3 regions of the Bacillus sp. FAU20 genome follow, and region 1 is predicted to be linked to each of the others. Evidence: riboswitches for the same ligand, from Rfam matches in the RefSeq annotation. Region 1 holds a riboswitch; each other region holds the start of a gene.
What was found. Region 1 has a riboswitch for S-adenosylmethionine ahead of AC0OM3_RS20860 (methionine ABC transporter ATP-binding protein). Riboswitches for the same ligand answer to the same signal wherever they lie in the genome.
Positions count from the first base shown of each region.

Region 2: another riboswitch for S-adenosylmethionine. It lies ahead of AC0OM3_RS13185 (MetQ/NlpA family ABC transporter substrate-binding protein); the one in region 1 lies ahead of AC0OM3_RS20860 (methionine ABC transporter ATP-binding protein).
Region 3: another riboswitch for S-adenosylmethionine. It lies ahead of mtnW (2,3-diketo-5-methylthiopentyl-1-phosphate enolase); the one in region 1 lies ahead of AC0OM3_RS20860 (methionine ABC transporter ATP-binding protein).

Region 1 covers NZ_JBVYHY010000024.1:96,839-102,296, forward strand. The annotation lists gene AC0OM3_RS20830 (hypothetical protein) at 1-330, shown strand, start outside; gene AC0OM3_RS20835 (arsenate reductase family protein) at 743-1,108, shown strand; gene gcvH (glycine cleavage system protein GcvH) at 1,150-1,533, shown strand; gene AC0OM3_RS20845 (toprim domain-containing protein) at 1,789-2,133, shown strand; gene AC0OM3_RS20850 (thioredoxin family protein) at 2,137-2,445, shown strand; gene AC0OM3_RS20855 (hypothetical protein) at 2,598-2,942, shown strand; SAM riboswitch class I at 3,068-3,175, shown strand; gene AC0OM3_RS20860 (methionine ABC transporter ATP-binding protein) at 3,407-4,432, shown strand; gene AC0OM3_RS20865 (methionine ABC transporter permease) at 4,425-5,090, shown strand; gene metQ (methionine ABC transporter substrate-binding lipoprotein MetQ) at 5,114-5,458, shown strand, end outside.
Region 2 covers NZ_JBVYHY010000017.1:143,367-148,824, forward strand. The annotation lists gene AC0OM3_RS13170 (SDR family oxidoreductase) at 1-157, shown strand, start outside; gene AC0OM3_RS13175 (methionine ABC transporter permease) at 195-863, opposite strand; gene AC0OM3_RS13180 (methionine ABC transporter ATP-binding protein) at 838-1,878, opposite strand; gene AC0OM3_RS13185 (MetQ/NlpA family ABC transporter substrate-binding protein) at 1,891-2,703, opposite strand; SAM riboswitch class I at 2,789-2,903, opposite strand; gene AC0OM3_RS13190 (NAD(P)-dependent alcohol dehydrogenase) at 2,983-3,891, opposite strand; gene AC0OM3_RS13195 (DUF6612 family protein) at 4,049-4,813, shown strand; gene AC0OM3_RS13200 (FAD-binding oxidoreductase) at 4,880-5,458, shown strand, end outside.
Region 3 covers NZ_JBVYHY010000003.1:593,752-599,209, forward strand. The annotation lists gene AC0OM3_RS03460 (hypothetical protein) at 1-202, opposite strand, end outside; gene AC0OM3_RS03465 (1,2-dihydroxy-3-keto-5-methylthiopentene dioxygenase) at 480-992, opposite strand; gene AC0OM3_RS03470 (methylthioribulose 1-phosphate dehydratase) at 970-1,608, opposite strand; gene AC0OM3_RS03475 (2-hydroxy-3-keto-5-methylthiopentenyl-1-phosphate phosphatase) at 1,605-2,264, opposite strand; gene mtnW (2,3-diketo-5-methylthiopentyl-1-phosphate enolase) at 2,261-3,505, opposite strand; SAM riboswitch class I at 3,570-3,675, opposite strand; gene AC0OM3_RS03485 (pyridoxal phosphate-dependent aminotransferase) at 3,740-4,918, opposite strand; gene AC0OM3_RS03490 (carbon-nitrogen family hydrolase) at 5,016-5,458, shown strand, end outside.

The DNA.
Region 1 (5,458 bases):
AAGGAAGTGGATGGTTTTCTAATAATGAAAGATCACTTTCAAGAAGCCTCAACAGAGCAGTACAAAAATGTATTTTCATCGCTAAAGAAACCAGTGTTTTTTATCGGTTTACAAGATAAATCATATTCAATTTTTATTACAAAAGGGACAGAGTATAACAGTGCACGAAAAGATGTAAATGTGATGTATACGCAAGGTTTTGCAAATATCGGAAGTGGTGAAGGGCAACAATGGGCAATTGGTTTATCTAATGGAGGAAATACAGAAGAAAGTATTCATAATATGTATATCGTCGTATTTCAAACCATCGCAGATTATTTGAATAGATGATGAGGGAGCCTGTAAACGAGGCTTCTTATTTTTTTAAATAAACGTTTGTTTAAGCTGTATGTTCGGTAGGAAGAAACCGATGTAACTTAAGGGTTAAGAAAGAAAAATGGAGAATTAATCAAACGTTTGTTTAAGCTGTATGTTCGGTAGGAAGAAACCGATGCAGCTCAAGGCGTAAGAAAGAAAAATGGGGAATTAATCAAACGCTTGTTTAAGATATATGTTTGGTGCAGAATCTAAAAAAATTTATATATTTATTTTTTTCTTAACAAATGGCGGAAAAATAAGAAAAATTCGCAGGATTATTAAAAATTATCACGAAATAAGTAAAAGTTTAGCGAATAATGGTTTGAAATAATAAAACGTTTTCTATATGATAAAGGTAAAGGTTAGTAAAAAAGTAGGTGAATTTATGACAGTAACATTTTATTCATATCCAAAGTGTGGCACATGTCAAAAGGCAAAGAAATGGTTTGAGGCAAACGATGTAGCATATGAGATGATTCATATTGTTGAAAATCCACCATCAAAAGAAGATTTACGTAATTTACATGAAAAAAGTGAATTACCCTTAAAAAAATTCTTTAATACAAGTGGAATGCGTTACCGTGAACTTGGTCTGAAAGATAAGTTGAAAGATGCAAGCGAAGACGAAATGTACGAGCTTTTAGCATCTGATGGCATGTTGATTAAACGTCCAATTGTAACAGATGGAACGAATGTAACACTTGGTTTTAACGAAGAGCAGTTTGAAAGTGTGTGGAAAAAGTACCAATAAGGTATTTTTACATAATTAATACATTCACTGGAGGTACAGTCATGAGCATTCCAAATAATTTACGTTACTCTGAAGAACACGAATGGGTAAAAACTGAAGGTAATGAAGTTGTTATCGGTATCACTCACTTTGCACAAGGTGAGCTAGGCGATATCGTATTCGTTGAACTTCCTGAAGTAGGTGCAACAATCGAAGCTGACGAGCCATTCGGAAGCGTAGAATCTGTTAAAACAGTTTCTGAGTTATACGCACCTGTAAGCGGTAAAGTTGTAGCAGTAAACGAAGAATTAAGTGACCAACCAGAACTTGTTAACGAATCTCCATACGAGGGTGCATGGATGGTTAAAGTTGAACTTTCTGATGCAAGCCAAGTTGAGAAGTTATTAACTGCAGAAAAATATGCAGAAATGACAAATCAAGACTAATTTAGTCGACTAAAGGACAGCCTTTGTGCTGTCTTTTTTTATTTTGTGTGAAATAATGAAAGTCAAGTTATATGTAAATAAATAAGCTATTATGAGAAAAACTGTTTTGTGGTAAGGTTTCATAAGTCTTCACAATCTGAACGAGCCGCTTACGCTTTTCTTTTGCAAAAATAAACAGGAAACAACATGAAAATAACGAATATACTATATACTAAGTTCAAGGTTATATAGTATATGGTGATCGGGTGATGACATATGATTTATGTAGAAAAAGTCATTATTGTAGAAGGTACATCAGATAGAAGAAAGATTGAATCTATTATTCGTGAACCGGTGGAAATTGTTTGTACAAATGGTACAATTGGTTTGTCGAAAATGGATGAGCTCGTTGATCAGTTTTTTGATAAGGAAGTGTATGTGCTAGTGGATGCTGATGATGCTGGAGAAAAGTTAAGGAAACAATTTCGAAAAGAATTTCCGCAAGCCGAGCATATCTATATTGATCGCTCGTACCGAGAAGTGGCAACTGCGCCATCTACACACTTAGCAAATGTATTATGGGGAGCCGACATTGACGTTTATACAGAATATTTACGGTAAGGAATGATAGAAGTGATTGATTGGACAGGAGCCGAAGCTACAGCCCTAATAGAGAACGAAGAAAAAACAGTATTATATGTATATACTCCAATGTGTGGAACATGCCAATTAGCAAAAAAGATGTTAACAGTCGTTGAGATGACAATTGAAGGCCTCAAAATTGGGATGTTAGATTTAAATTATGCTCCGCATTTAGCGAAAGAGTATGGGATTGAAAGTGTACCTTGTTTACTTGTTTTTGAAAATGGGACACTGATGAAGAAGATATACGCATTTCATTCGGTTGAATATTTATATACGGAATTAAAGTAGGCGGCAAAATTTTTGCCGCCTCGACATATTTCTTGGGAAATATGTCGAGATGCAGGGTGGATACAGTATTTGTCGAGCGAAAATAACAGGATTGCTCTTTAGTGAGAGGGAATGGTATGTAATAGAAAGTGATATGAAGGATGTGATTTAAGGTGAAATTATATTCTTTGCTTCAATCATTTGTAAATTACGCTAATGGTCAATATCATTTAGAGCCGCTTTTAAGAAAAGAAGAAAAAACTGTTAATTTCCGCTTTGGAGATGAAAGTTGTTCGTTACAAATTTCAAGAGATTATATAGAACTGCTACATGAGGAAATAGGGACGGAGCAAATTGTTTGTGTAGATGAAGAAGATGTAAAACAATTGGTAAACGGCAATGTACGATTGCAAATGTTAATGAACGATGGACGTGTACAATATTCGGGAACGTATCGAACGATGCTATTAGTCGAATCGATGTTTCATATATGTAAACCGATGTCAGTAGGTGCTTAAAATTCTGAAGGTTCATTTTTTACGAAAATTTCTGTTGACATGGTGTTTAGATATTGATACAATTCAATTCATAAAATATAGACAATTTCATAAATTACAAATCAGACGAAAATTGAATCTGATTTCTCTTATCAAGAGAGGTGGAGGGACTGTGCCCTGTGAAGCCCGGCAACCGTCAACTTATGTTGAAATGGTGCCAATTCCTGCAAAGCAAATGCTTTGAGAGATGAGAGAGAGGGATAATGTTGTTATATACGCACATAAACCTTTCTGCTTCTCTAAAGCAGAAAGGTTTTTTTATTGTTTGAATGTGGAGGACATTCAAATAATAAAGATAGTGATAACGGTGGACTACGCGCATTAAACATAAAAAATTGCGGAGTCAATCCAAAATCTTTATGAAATCTAGCTTCAGCGGCTAGAACAGTCGCTTGCGCTTTTTATTTAAAAAAGGGGTGAACATCATGATTCTATTAGAGAATGTAAAGAAAATATATAAGGCGAAAAGCGGTGATGTCACTGCTGTAGATAACGCCAATTTAAAAATAGAAAAAGGCGAAATATTTGGTGTTATCGGATATAGCGGCGCTGGAAAAAGTTCTTTAATTAGATTGTTTAATCAGTTAGAGAAACCGACTTCTGGCCAAATTACAATTGCCAATCGTGTTATATCAGCAATTACAGGAAGTGAACTTCGTAAGGCAAGGCAAGAAATCGGAATGATTTTTCAGCACTTTAACTTACTTTGGTCACGAACTGTACGTGAAAATATAGAGTTTCCACTTGAAATTGCAGGTGTTGATAAAGCGAAGAGAAGAAAACGTGTTGATGAATTAATTCATCTTGTTGGATTAGAAGGGAGAGGAGACGCGTACCCATCTCAGCTAAGCGGAGGACAAAAGCAACGCGTCGGGATTGCAAGAGCTTTAGCTAACAATCCACAAGTGCTTTTATGTGATGAAGCAACGTCAGCTCTTGATCCAGAAACGACAGATCAAATTTTGGATTTACTATTAGACATTAATAAGCGCCTTGGTTTAACAATTGTACTCATTACACATGAGATGCACGTGATTCGAAAGATATGTAACCGAGTGGCGGTAATGGAGAGAGGAAAGATTGTAGAAACAGGTCCAGTACTTGATGTATTCCGTAATCCGAAGCAAGATATTACGAAACGATTTGTACAGCAGTTAACAGATTCTGAAGATACAAATGAAACGATTGAAAGTTTAATTGAAAAATATCCAGATGGAAAAGTAATTCGTTTGCAATTTATCGGTGAGGCTGTAGAAAGACCAGTGCTTCAACGATTAATGCAACGCAGTGATATAGAAGTTAGCATTTTGCAAGGGAATATCGCACAAACGAATAACGGTTCTTACGGTAGTTTAGTTGTTCATTTAAATGGTGAGGAAATAGCGATCCAGCAAGCAATAGAAGGAATTCATCAAGATCAAGTAGAGCTGGAGGTGATTGCACATGGATAAGTTACTCGCAAATGTTGATTGGAATCAAATGTTAGAAGCAACTGGTGAAACGTTATATATGACGGCAATCGCAGCTCTTGCGACATTTGTTTTAGGACTAATTTTAGGATTGTTACTCTTCATGACAGCGAAAGATAATTTATGGGAAAACAAATCAATTAATACGGTGATTGGAGCATTCGTAAATATATTCCGTTCTATACCATTCATCATTTTAATTATTTTATTAATCCCATTCACAAAGATTCTTCTTGGAACAATTCTTGGAGCAAGTGCAGCATTGCCAGCTTTAATTATTGGAGCGGCACCATTCTACGCGAGAATGGTTGAAATCGCACTTCGCGAAATTGATAAAGGTGTAATTGAAGCTTCAAAAGCAATGGGAGCGAAAACAAGCACAATTATTTTGAAAGTGTTAATTCCAGAATCGTTACCAGCATTAGTATCTGGTATTACTGTTACGACAATTGCTTTAGTAGGCTATACAGCAATGGCGGGAGTTGTTGGTGCTGGTGGCCTTGGAACACTTGCTTACTTAGAAGGATTCCAAAGAGGGAATAACGATGTAACAATCGTTGCGACAATTTGTGTATTACTAGTTGTATTTTTAATTCAGTGGATTGGTGATAGTTTAACGACTCGAATAGATAAACGGTAATAAAAAACGGGAGGATGTTTCAAATGAAAAAATTATTACTTACGGCACTTATTTCAACTTCAATTTTTGGGTTAGCTGCTTGTGGTGGGAAAGATAAAGATGAAAAGAAACTTGTTGTGGGTGCTTCTAACGTACCGCATGCTGAAATTTTAGAAAAAGCAAAACCGTTACTTGAGAAAAAAGGAATTGAATTAGAAGTCAAAAAGTTCCAAGATTACGTGTTGCCAAATAAATCGTTAGCGGATAAGGATTTAGATGCAAACTACTTCCAGCACATTCCGTATTTAGAGAAAGAAATTAAAGATAAAAAATATGATTTTGAAATAGCAGGAAAAATTCATTTAGAACCAATCGGTGTATATTCTCAA
Region 2 (5,458 bases), on a different contig from region 1:
GACTGAAGAGATAAAACAAGGGTTAAAGCCGATGTTTCCTTTTGGCAGAATTGGTGAGCCAAGGGATGCAGCTAGACTCATTAAATTTTTAGTAAGTGAAGAAGCTGAGTGGATTACTGGGCAAGTTATTCATTCAGAAGGTGGATTTAAAAGATAAAAAGAAGGTATCTCACCTTGGTGAGATACCTTCTTTTTTAATCTTTCTTCAGTCTTCGTGCAACACCATTCCCTAAAGATTGTAATCCTTGAACGAGGATAATTAAAATAAAGACCGTTGCATACATTACTTCAGGCTCGTAGCGTAAATGTCCGAAGCGGTATGCTAAATCCCCTAATCCGCCAGCACCTACAAGGCCAGCCATTGCTGTTGCGCCAATTAAGCCAATTGTTGCAATTGTTAATCCAAGTACAAGGGAGGGACGAGCTTCTTTCACCATGACGTGCCAAATGATTTTTATAGTAGAGACTCCCATCGCTTGGTAGGCTTCAATGACACCGCGATCGACTTCTAGTAAAGCTGTCTCCATTAAACGTGCGATATAAGGGGCTGTGAAGACGACAAGCGGTACGATAACACCTTGCACGCCAATGGATGTTCCCATTAGAAACTTTGTAAAAGGCAAGATAAAGAATAATAGAATGATAAATGGAAGAGAGCGAATAACATTAATAACCGTATTAAGAATAGGATAGATGATTTTATTTTCACGCTGCCCACCAGGTCTCGTTAAAACAAGTGTGACGCCAAGTGGCAGTGCAATAAGGATCGAGATGAGTAATGAAATAGATGTCATTTGAAAGGTTTGGATTGTGGCTTCCCATATGACTTTACCCCATTCATCCAAAAAGGACTTGTTTCCCATAATCTGTTCTACCTCCTTCTACGATGATTCCTTGCTCTTGTAAAAATGATAAAGCACGGTGGATTTCATTTTGTTCCCCTTGCATATGAACGACTAGTTTCCCATATGCTTCATGTTTTAACTGCGTAATATTACCGGATAAAATATTCGGATACACTTGGAAACGTTTTGTGGCAACGGCTAAGGCAGGTTCCCCTGAAGTAGTGCCAATAAATGAAAGTGTTACAATTTCTCCAGTACGTTGTAGTTCTTTCTGTACCTCTTCTGGAATTTTCGCTGCAAATGCGCTATTTACAAATTTCTTCGTTGTTACATGTTGTGGGTTTGTGAAAATATCTTTTACAGTTCCACTTTCGACTACAGATCCATGTTCCATAACAGCAACGCGGTCACATATACGCTGGATGACATTCATTTCATGTGTAATGAGTAAAATCGTAATTCCGATTTCTTCGTTAATCTTTAATAGCAAATCAAGGATAGAATCGGTTGTTTCTGGATCTAATGCGCTCGTTGCTTCATCACTTAATAACACTTCAGGTTCATGTGATAGCGCACGAGCAATTGCAACACGCTGTTTTTGACCACCAGAAAGTTCGCTTGGATACGCATCTTTTCGATTAAAAAGATCGACAATGCGTAAATACTTTTCTACTCTTTTTTCAATTTCTGCTTTTGGAATGCCAGCAAGCCGTAACGGTAATGCGATATTTTCATAAACGGTAACAGTTTTAAGTAAATTGAATCCTTGAAAGATCATTCCGATTTTTTGTCTCGCTTTTGCTAGTTCTTTTGTCGATAACGTTGTTAAGTCTTGTTCGTTTACAATGATATTTCCTGTCGTTGGTTTTTCTAATAAATTTACACATCGAATCAATGTACTTTTACCAGCGCCACTATACCCAATGATTCCAAATACCTCGCCTTTTTCTACTTTAAGGGAAGTAGACTTAAGAGCCTCAACATTCCCTTTTTTTGTTGTAAATACTTTGGATATGTTTTGTAATTCAATCATTATCGTCAGCTCCTACCAAGATGGTAAAATTGAACCATCAAATTTTTTCTCGATAAACTCTTTTACTTCTTTAGATTGATAAGCTTTCTTTAATTTATTTACAACGGCATCATCTTTATTTTCAGTACGAACAACAACCCAGTTCACATATGGTGAATCTTTTCCTTCGCGGAAAATAGAATCTTTCGCTGGACTTAATTTTGCACCTAATGCAAAGTTTGTGTTAATTGCAGCTGCTTTCACTTCACTTAGTTGCGTTGGTAATTGAGATGCCTCTAATTCGACAATCTTTAATTTTTTTGGATTTTCAATTACATCTTTTGCAGTCGCTTTTTCTGTAGCCTTTGGATCAACTTTTAAAACCCCTGCTTTTTCAAATAATTTTAAAGCTCGAAGTTCATTTGTTGGGTCATTTGGTACAGCAATTGCGTCGCCCTCTTTTAAATCTTTTACATCTTTTACATCTTTAGAATATACGCCCATAGGGAATGTTACTGTTGAAAATACTTCAGTTAATTTCATATTGCGTTCAGCTTTAAATACATCTAAATAAGATTTCGTTTGGTAGCTATTTACATCAAGGCTTTTTTCATCTAATGATACGTTTGGCGCTACATAATCATTAAATACTTTTATATCAATTTCGAGACCATCTTTTGCTGCAACTTCTTTTACCTTTTCAAAAATTTGTTCATGTGGTCCACCTGTTACACCGACAGTAATCTTTTTCTCGTCTAATGCTTTTACCTCTTTATTTGAACTCACGCTACATGCGCCTAATAACAATACTGCTCCGCTTACAATGCTTAATAATACCTTTTTCATCTATAAATCCCCCTTCATATACGTTCCAAAATAAAAAGCACCTCCCAAAAATAAGAGAGGTGCCGAATAGACGAAATAGATTCCTCTCTTATCTTCCAAAACGAAAAATCGTTTTGCAGGAATTAGCACCTTAGCTTATACGTCATAAGCTCGGTTGCCGGGCATCATCGGGCCAGTCCCTCCGCCACTCTTGATAAGAGTATGTGTATGTAGTTTTGAATATGGTACTAATAGTAAATCGTACAAAAAGAATTGTCAATAATATTTTCAGAATATATTTTATTTTAAGGTAATCGAAACGTTTCCCTTTTTATGTCCTTTTTCTACATATATATGAGCTTCAGCAATTTCTTCTAATCGGTAAGTTCTATCAATAACAGGTTTTAGCTTTTCTGTTTCAGCTAGTTGTTTTAGCAGGTTCATATCTTCTTTACTGACCTTTGCCATCATTCCGTTCACAGATACATATTTTCCATTAGGCATTAATGCATCTGTACAAAGAGACTTTTTATATTTTCCAACTGCATCAAATATAATATCGTAGTGCTCGCCCTGCTTAGTAAAATCTTCTTTCATATAATCAATTACGTTGTCTGCCCCTAATGTTGTTACTAAATCGAAATTCGAACTACTACAAATGGCTGTGACAGTCGCCCCGAAGTATTTAGCAAGTTGTATGGCAGCTGTCCCTACTGACCCAGAGGCGCCGTATATAAGTACTCGTTGCCCTTTTTTTATCTGTCCTTTTCTAAGGAAGTGTAATGCTGAAGTTCCGCCAAAAGGAATAACGGCAGCTTCTTCATATGTCACATTGGTAGGTTTTAATGCTATTAATCCACTTTCATGCACGCATGTGTATTCCGCATAACCACCAAGGTTTAGTTCTGTTAATGCAAAAACTTGATCTCCCTTTTTAAATTGTGTTACATCTGTTCCAATGTCTTCGATTTCACCGGATAACTCTACGCCAAGTATAGGTTTTCTCGGTTTTCTGAAACCTAATATGATCCACATAGGAATCCAAAATAAGGGGGGGCTATTAAAGCCACGTATTCTACAATCTCCAGTCGATACACTTGTTGCGTGAATTTTAACTAATACTTCATTTTTTTTAGGTTTAGGCTTTTCTACATTTTGAAGCTGGAGAACATTAGGTGGTCCATACTTTGTGCAAATAATAGCTTTCATAATGACCTCCTGAAATGAGTTGTTATTATTTACAACATATTTAAAGTTTTTCTCAAACATGTTGCTATATAGAAAATAAATTTAAAGAGGAATATTAAGAATTATATGGATTTCATAGGAAAAGAGATGATATTATTTTTGGGGAGGAGGGGATGTTATGAAAAAATTTATTTTAATTTCAAGTTTAGTACTTGCAGTCGGTCTAGGAGTAGGGTGTAGTAATGAGAAAACAAAAAAGACTGATGAACCGAAAAAAGAAGTTGTGCAGAAAGAAAAGGAATTAACAGCGAAGGATGTTTTTAATAAAGCGAATGAAGCTTTTAAAAACGAAGAAAATGTAACGATGACATATGATGTGGGAATAAAGGCTGAAGGAACAGAGATGAATGTAATAAAGGCTAAAATGCAACTAGAGCCGAAGAAAAAAAATTCTCGTTCTGAAATGAATGTTTCTGGTACAGAGGTTGTTGTTTATGATGTGGGTGGCAAAATTGCTGGTCAGTTAAAAAATCCTAATACGGGTGAAATTATGTCTGTACCAGAGGAACAATTGAATGCTAACGGAATGAACGCGACTCAAGGAATGGTAGATAATTTAGAGATTCCATCGGAAATTTTAAATAAAGTGAAGATGGAGAAAAGTGGAGATAATTATAAGCTGAAGTTTGCATTAAAAGGGCAAGAGACAGAGAGTATGCTAGCTAGTATGGATGAAAAGCAGAAACAAATGCTACAAGGCCAAAATGCAAAGATAGAAGAAATAGATGGGGAATATATTATTACAAAAGAATTTAAATATGAATCAGCAAAGATAGATATGGTTATGAGTAGCAATGGTGAGGATAAAGCGCACATTATTACGGATGCAAAGTTTACATCGTATGATAAATTTGATCCAATACAATTGCCAGCAGCAAAGTAATCACTGTCAAGAGAGGTACCTGAAAGAACGGGTATCTCTTTTTGTTGCTAATAAGGAGAGTGTCCTTTGAAAAAAAGAAAGATAGCAGTGGTCATTGTCGCATATACGGTTTTGCTTGCAACGTCTGTACATACGTATAAAAAACAAATTGATCATCCTATTATGAGTGATGTAGGTAAATTGCTTCCGACAAAAATAAAACGTGTTGAAAGTGCTACGGAAGAGCACTCGTTAATAAAATTAGTGCGAGATGCAAAAGTTTCAGGAGAGAAAATTTCCATTGCAGGCATGCAACATAGCCAAGGAGGACAGACATATTATCCGAATGGCACGATGCTCGATATGAAAGGATATAATAAAATATTAGAATTTGATCCAGAGAAGAAGCGGATTACAGTGCAAAGTGGTGTCACCTGGAATGATATTCAGAAGAAAATAAATCCTTATGGCCTTGCGGTACAGGTCATGCAGTCTCAAAATATTTTTACTGTTGGCGGTTCATTAAGTGTAAATGTACACGGGCGTGATATTCGTCATGAGGCACTGATTGATACAGTAGATTCATTTAGATTGTTAATGGCAGATGGCACGGTACGTAATGTAAGTAGAGAAGAAAATGCAGAGTTATTTCCATATGTCATTGGG
Region 3 (5,458 bases), on a different contig from region 1:
GTTTTGTACGAGCATGGCGTATTATATAAAAAGCACACAGAATTGAAACAGGAATAGCGCCGAATAAACCAAATAATAAAGCGCTTACACAAGATGCGACAAATCCTAAAACACCAATTTCTAACTCTTCCATAATAGCTCCTAAAATAACAGGAAATGCTCCACATGTAACTCCAAGTATAAGTGCGATAAGTAAGCTCATGATTATCCCCCTCTGTTTGCGATATTCTTTTCCTTCTTAGTTAATTGTAGTATATCACATATAAAACAGAATTTTCAGAAAAAATTCAATAAATGTTCAAAAAATGCACTTGAAAAAATCAAGGTGTTAAATTTGTGATGAAATGGTACTTTCAAGTAAATAAAAAATCAGGCTTATTTCAAAATGAAATAAGCCTGTTCCATAGGAGGATGTATATATGTAGAGTGAATAAAAGTTTGGAAAAGGGGATCCAAGTCCTTTTATTCAACTAACTACCTTAATAGATTGGAACCCAGCCTTCAGTTGTAACAAAAATACGAATAGCTACAACTTGGCGATCATCTTGCAAAGTAAAATAATGTCTTGCATTTTCAGGAACAGATATGAGATCACCTGGCTCAAGTTCAACGTCAAAGAATGTTCCGTCTTTTCCTTCAATGGCAAAGATGCCATGACCACTAACAATAAAGCGAACTTCATCATCAGTATGATGGTGTTCTTTTTGAAAATTAATTAATAGTTCGTCAAGGTTAGGTGTGCTATTTGAAAGTGAAATTACATCATGCGCTTTATAACCTCGGCGTGCTGAAACATCAGCAATTTCTTTTGAAAACACAGCTAATATTTCAGCTTTGTTTTCATCTGTTAAAGAATAATTTTCATTTAAATGAGTAGGAAGTTTAGAAATATTCCATTTCTCATATAAAACGCCTTCCTTTTGTAGAAATTTAGATACTTCCACTTCATTTTCAATGCGAGTATTTACTTCATGAATACGAATTTGCGCCATTAGAAACGCCTCCTTGAATTGATAATAGTTTTATATGAAATTGGAATAGAAACTCATAAGCTTCTAATCTCTTCTTTGCATCAAAGCTATCTCGGCCCCATACGGTAATACCGTGGTTACGAATCAATATTGCTCCCGAATCTCCTTGTATATGCTTTCGGAAGTTTTCTCCAAGTGTTGGGATATGGGCATGGTTTTCAATAATAGGAATTTGAATTGTTGCACCTTCTTCCCAAATATCGAGAGCTTTAATAATTTCTTGATTTTGAAGTGTGACTGCATCACTATATAAATTTGTGATGACATTATTATCAGTTGTATGAACATGAAGTACACACCCGGCATTCGTATTGTTATAAATGTGTGTATGCAATATTGTTTCTGCTGAAGGGCGTAATTCAGTCTCTAAAACGGGAACTCCTACATGATCTACTAATAGAAAATCATCTGGAGTGGTTTTTGTTTTATCTTTACCGCTTGCTGTAATAAGAAAAGTAAGTGGTTCATGACTAACCTTTATAGAAATATTACCACTTGTTGCCGGGAACCAATTTCGTGTTGTTAATTCTTTTTTTATCTCGCTCAAGTCATACCATTGACGAAAAAGTTGTTTCATAATTTCACCTCCAACAAAAGTTTTAATTCAGCTTGCACATCTTGAAATGTTTCAAACGGTGTATAAGCAATATGATTTTCTTCACACTTTGTAATAAGAAAATCGCGAGCGAATACTTTATCCGCTTGTTTCGCGGCTTGTAAATCAGTAATAGAATCTCCAATTACAATATGAAAGTCATTTGTATCACTTAATTTACGGATTAATGATGATTTACATAATCCGCAATGATTTTGGCAATGATCATCACAAGAATGAGGCCATTTAACTGTAATAAACTCTGCTGAAAAGTCTGTTTCATTACAATAAATTTGCTCTTTTGGAATGATTCCTTGTAAGAGTGGATAGACGAAGAAATCCATTCCACCTGATATCACGTAAAAAGAAATGTTATTTTCCTTTACGAATTGTATAAATTCATGAAAACCACTACGGATTTCAGCAGTTTCTATTAAAAATTGAATAATATCATCGTGCAGATTAGTAGGTATTAATTGAAATAATTGAGAAACACCTTCTTGAATGGATAGTTCTTGTGATAAAATTTTATTCTTTACTTCTTCGGCTTCTGGTGGTGCGAATTTTTCCATAATGGACATAATGTTATCATTATTTGTAATCGTGCCATCGAAATCACAAAATACTTGAATACTCATAGTTTCACCTCATGAGAGGGATTTCCCCATATTTGTAGTGCACTATGCAAATTTATGTCGTCTACTTCATGGAGCGGTTTATTTTGCAAAGTAGCATCAATTGCAGTACGGAAAGCTTTACCCCCGCCTTGCGCTCCATTTGGATGTCCGTGTATCCCGCCACCAGCATTAATAACAACATCTTTACCGAAATCTCGTACAATAAAGGGAACGAAACCAGGATGAATACCAGCAGACGGAACAGAAAAGCTCTTCTTGAAAAATGCATCGTCTTCAGTTAAATATTTTGAGATAGCAAGAGCCTCCTCTTTTTCTAGCGCAACACTTCCGTATGGAGATGGGAATAATGAAAAGTCAGCCCCAGCATAACGTAGTAGCTTTCCAAGTAATAATGGAGATGAAACTCCATATAACTTGGATGCTGAATAAGCACCACTTACAGCAGGATGTGCCATAATAGGAACTGGGATTTCATCATCTTCTGCAAGTGATTGTAGTACATCTAGTCCGTAAGCAAATGCGTTAAATAATAGAATATCAGCTCCAGCTTCTACTGCACGTTTTGCATTTTCTTTTAAATCAAAAGTTCGTCCTGTTAAATTTACGGCATATAACGTTTTATGTCCGTATGTTTCGTAGACAGATTGTAAAACTTCTTTTCCGGATACAATGCGTTTCGTAAGTGGTGTTAATGCATTTTCAAATAATATTTCATCATCTTTTACTATATCTACACCACCAATTGCTTGATCGCGTAATTGTGTTTTTAAATACCCAATGTTTCGTCCAATCATTCCTTTAAAAATACTCATTAAAAGGGGACGATCATGCACTTGTAAAAGATTTCGAATACCATCTATCCCGAATTTTGGACCAGGAAAATATTTTTTTAACTCGTCTGAAAAAGTTAAGTCAATTAATTTTACTTCGCCATCAAGTGATAGCTTTCCAAATGTAGTCGTTAAAATCGCTGGTAAATCTGGACTGAAGTTTAATAGCGGATATTCGATTTTAATAATTCCGCGTTTTACTTTTTTACGTAAATACGAATTGGTATGTTCATGTTCAGCTAATTCCTCAACATGAATGACGTTGCCTTTATGCTGCTTTAATTGTTCTTGCAATAAATGTGGCAAATGAGTCCAAGAGCCAATTGTTAAACCGAGTGCAATTTGTTCCGCCTTTTTTTCTAAGTGATGTGAATCATCATGAATTAAATATGTCGCTATAATTCCGCTCATTGTTATAACCTCCTAGTTAAATAAAAAAACCTCTCAGCTAAGGAGAGGTTTTTTTACAACCAGCTCCTTATCTGTCAGCGTAATGCTGCGAGAATTAGCACCGTGTCTACAATTGTAGATCGGTTGCCGGGTTTCGTCGGGCTCGTCCCTCCACCTGCTCTTGATAAGAAGTATTTAGAAATGTTTAAATTTTTAAGATAACTGAATTTTGTCAGATATTTTTTATGTTGTCAATTACTTTTTGAAAAAATTCAAATTATCAATTCGATTAATGGCTTCTCGTAATCTATCTTCTGTATGCAAGAGACCAACGCGGACATACCCTTCGCCATGCTCACCAAATCCAACACCAGGAGCAACTGCAACATGTGCTTTTTCTAGTAAAATATCAGAAAATTGCTCAGAGGTATATCCTTTTGGAACAGGAAGCCATGCAAAGAATGACCCTGTTGGAATGTCTACATTCCAACCAATTGAGTGACAAGCTGAAATAAGAGCGTTTCGTCGAGATTCGTAACTATTTACAAGGTCTATTACGCAAGACTGTGAACTTAATAGTGCTTCGCGGGCAGCATCTTGAACTGCACCAAAAATACTAACATACATATGATCTTGTAATAAGTTAATGGTTTCAATGACACTTTCATTTCCTACTGCAAAAGCGATACGCCATCCAGCCATATTGAAAGTTTTCGATAGAGTGTAAATTTCAATACCTGTATTTTTAGCACCGTCTGCTTGTAAGAAACTCACGGGCTTTTGACCATCAAATCCAATAGCGCCGTAAGCAAAATCGTGAACAACTAATATATTATGTTCATTAGCAAAGTTAATGGTTGTATCAAAAAAATCTTTTGATGCAGTAGCACCGGTCGGATTATTTGGATAGTTTAAAAACATTAATTTTGCACGCTCGGCAATAGAGTCATCGATTTTCGTATAATCTGGTAAAAAATTATTTTCTGCAATAAGCGGCATTGTTTCAAATTGTGCTTTTGCTAAAGCAACTCCTGATAAATAATCTGGATAGCCTGGATCTGGAACGAGAATAGTATCACCAGGGTTTGTAAAACAAACTGGTAACTCTACTAATCCAGCCTTTCCCCCAAACAAAATAGCAACTTCTGTTTTTGGATTTACTACTACATCATATTCACGTTGATAGAATGTTGCCACGGCTTCTTTTAAACTTTCATGTCCGCGAAATGGCGGATATTTATGATGAATGGTCTTTTCTGCAGCATCTTGTAAAGCTTTTACGATATGCTGCGGTGTTGGTTGATCTGGATTACCTTGACCTAGATTAATAACATCGTGACCAGCTGCTACGACTTTGTTAACTTTTGCAACAAGTGAAGCGAAAAATTGTGTCGGCAATGATGTTACTATCTCAGAAGGTTGAAATAATTTCATACTTTCCACCTCTTTTGAAAGTTGTTACAATTCTAGTGACAAATGATATAATCTTTCCAGTATTTTGTAAAGAAAAAATAAGAATGGGGCTGACAAAATGAAAGTCGCATGTATTCAAATGGATATTGTTTTTGGAGATGTAGAAAAAAATATTGAGAATGCTAAAAATAAAATAAGCGAAGCTATGAAGGAAAGGCCAGATGTTATCGTCTTACCAGAATTATGGACAACAGGATATGATTTAACAAGACTTTCTGAAATTGCAGATAGGGATGGATTGGAAACGAAAGAAAAGTTAAAAGAATGGTCGAAACAATATGGTGTACATATTGTTGGTGGTTCCATAGCGAAGCAAACGGAACAAGGTGTTACAAATACAATGTATGTTGTAAACAAGGAAGGAGAACTAGTTAATGAATATAGTAAAGTACATTTATTTCAGCTTATGGATGAACATAAATATTTAATAGCTGGTAATGGTACGGGCGAATTTAAGCTAGATGATGTTGAATGCGCTGGAACAATTTGTTATGATATTCG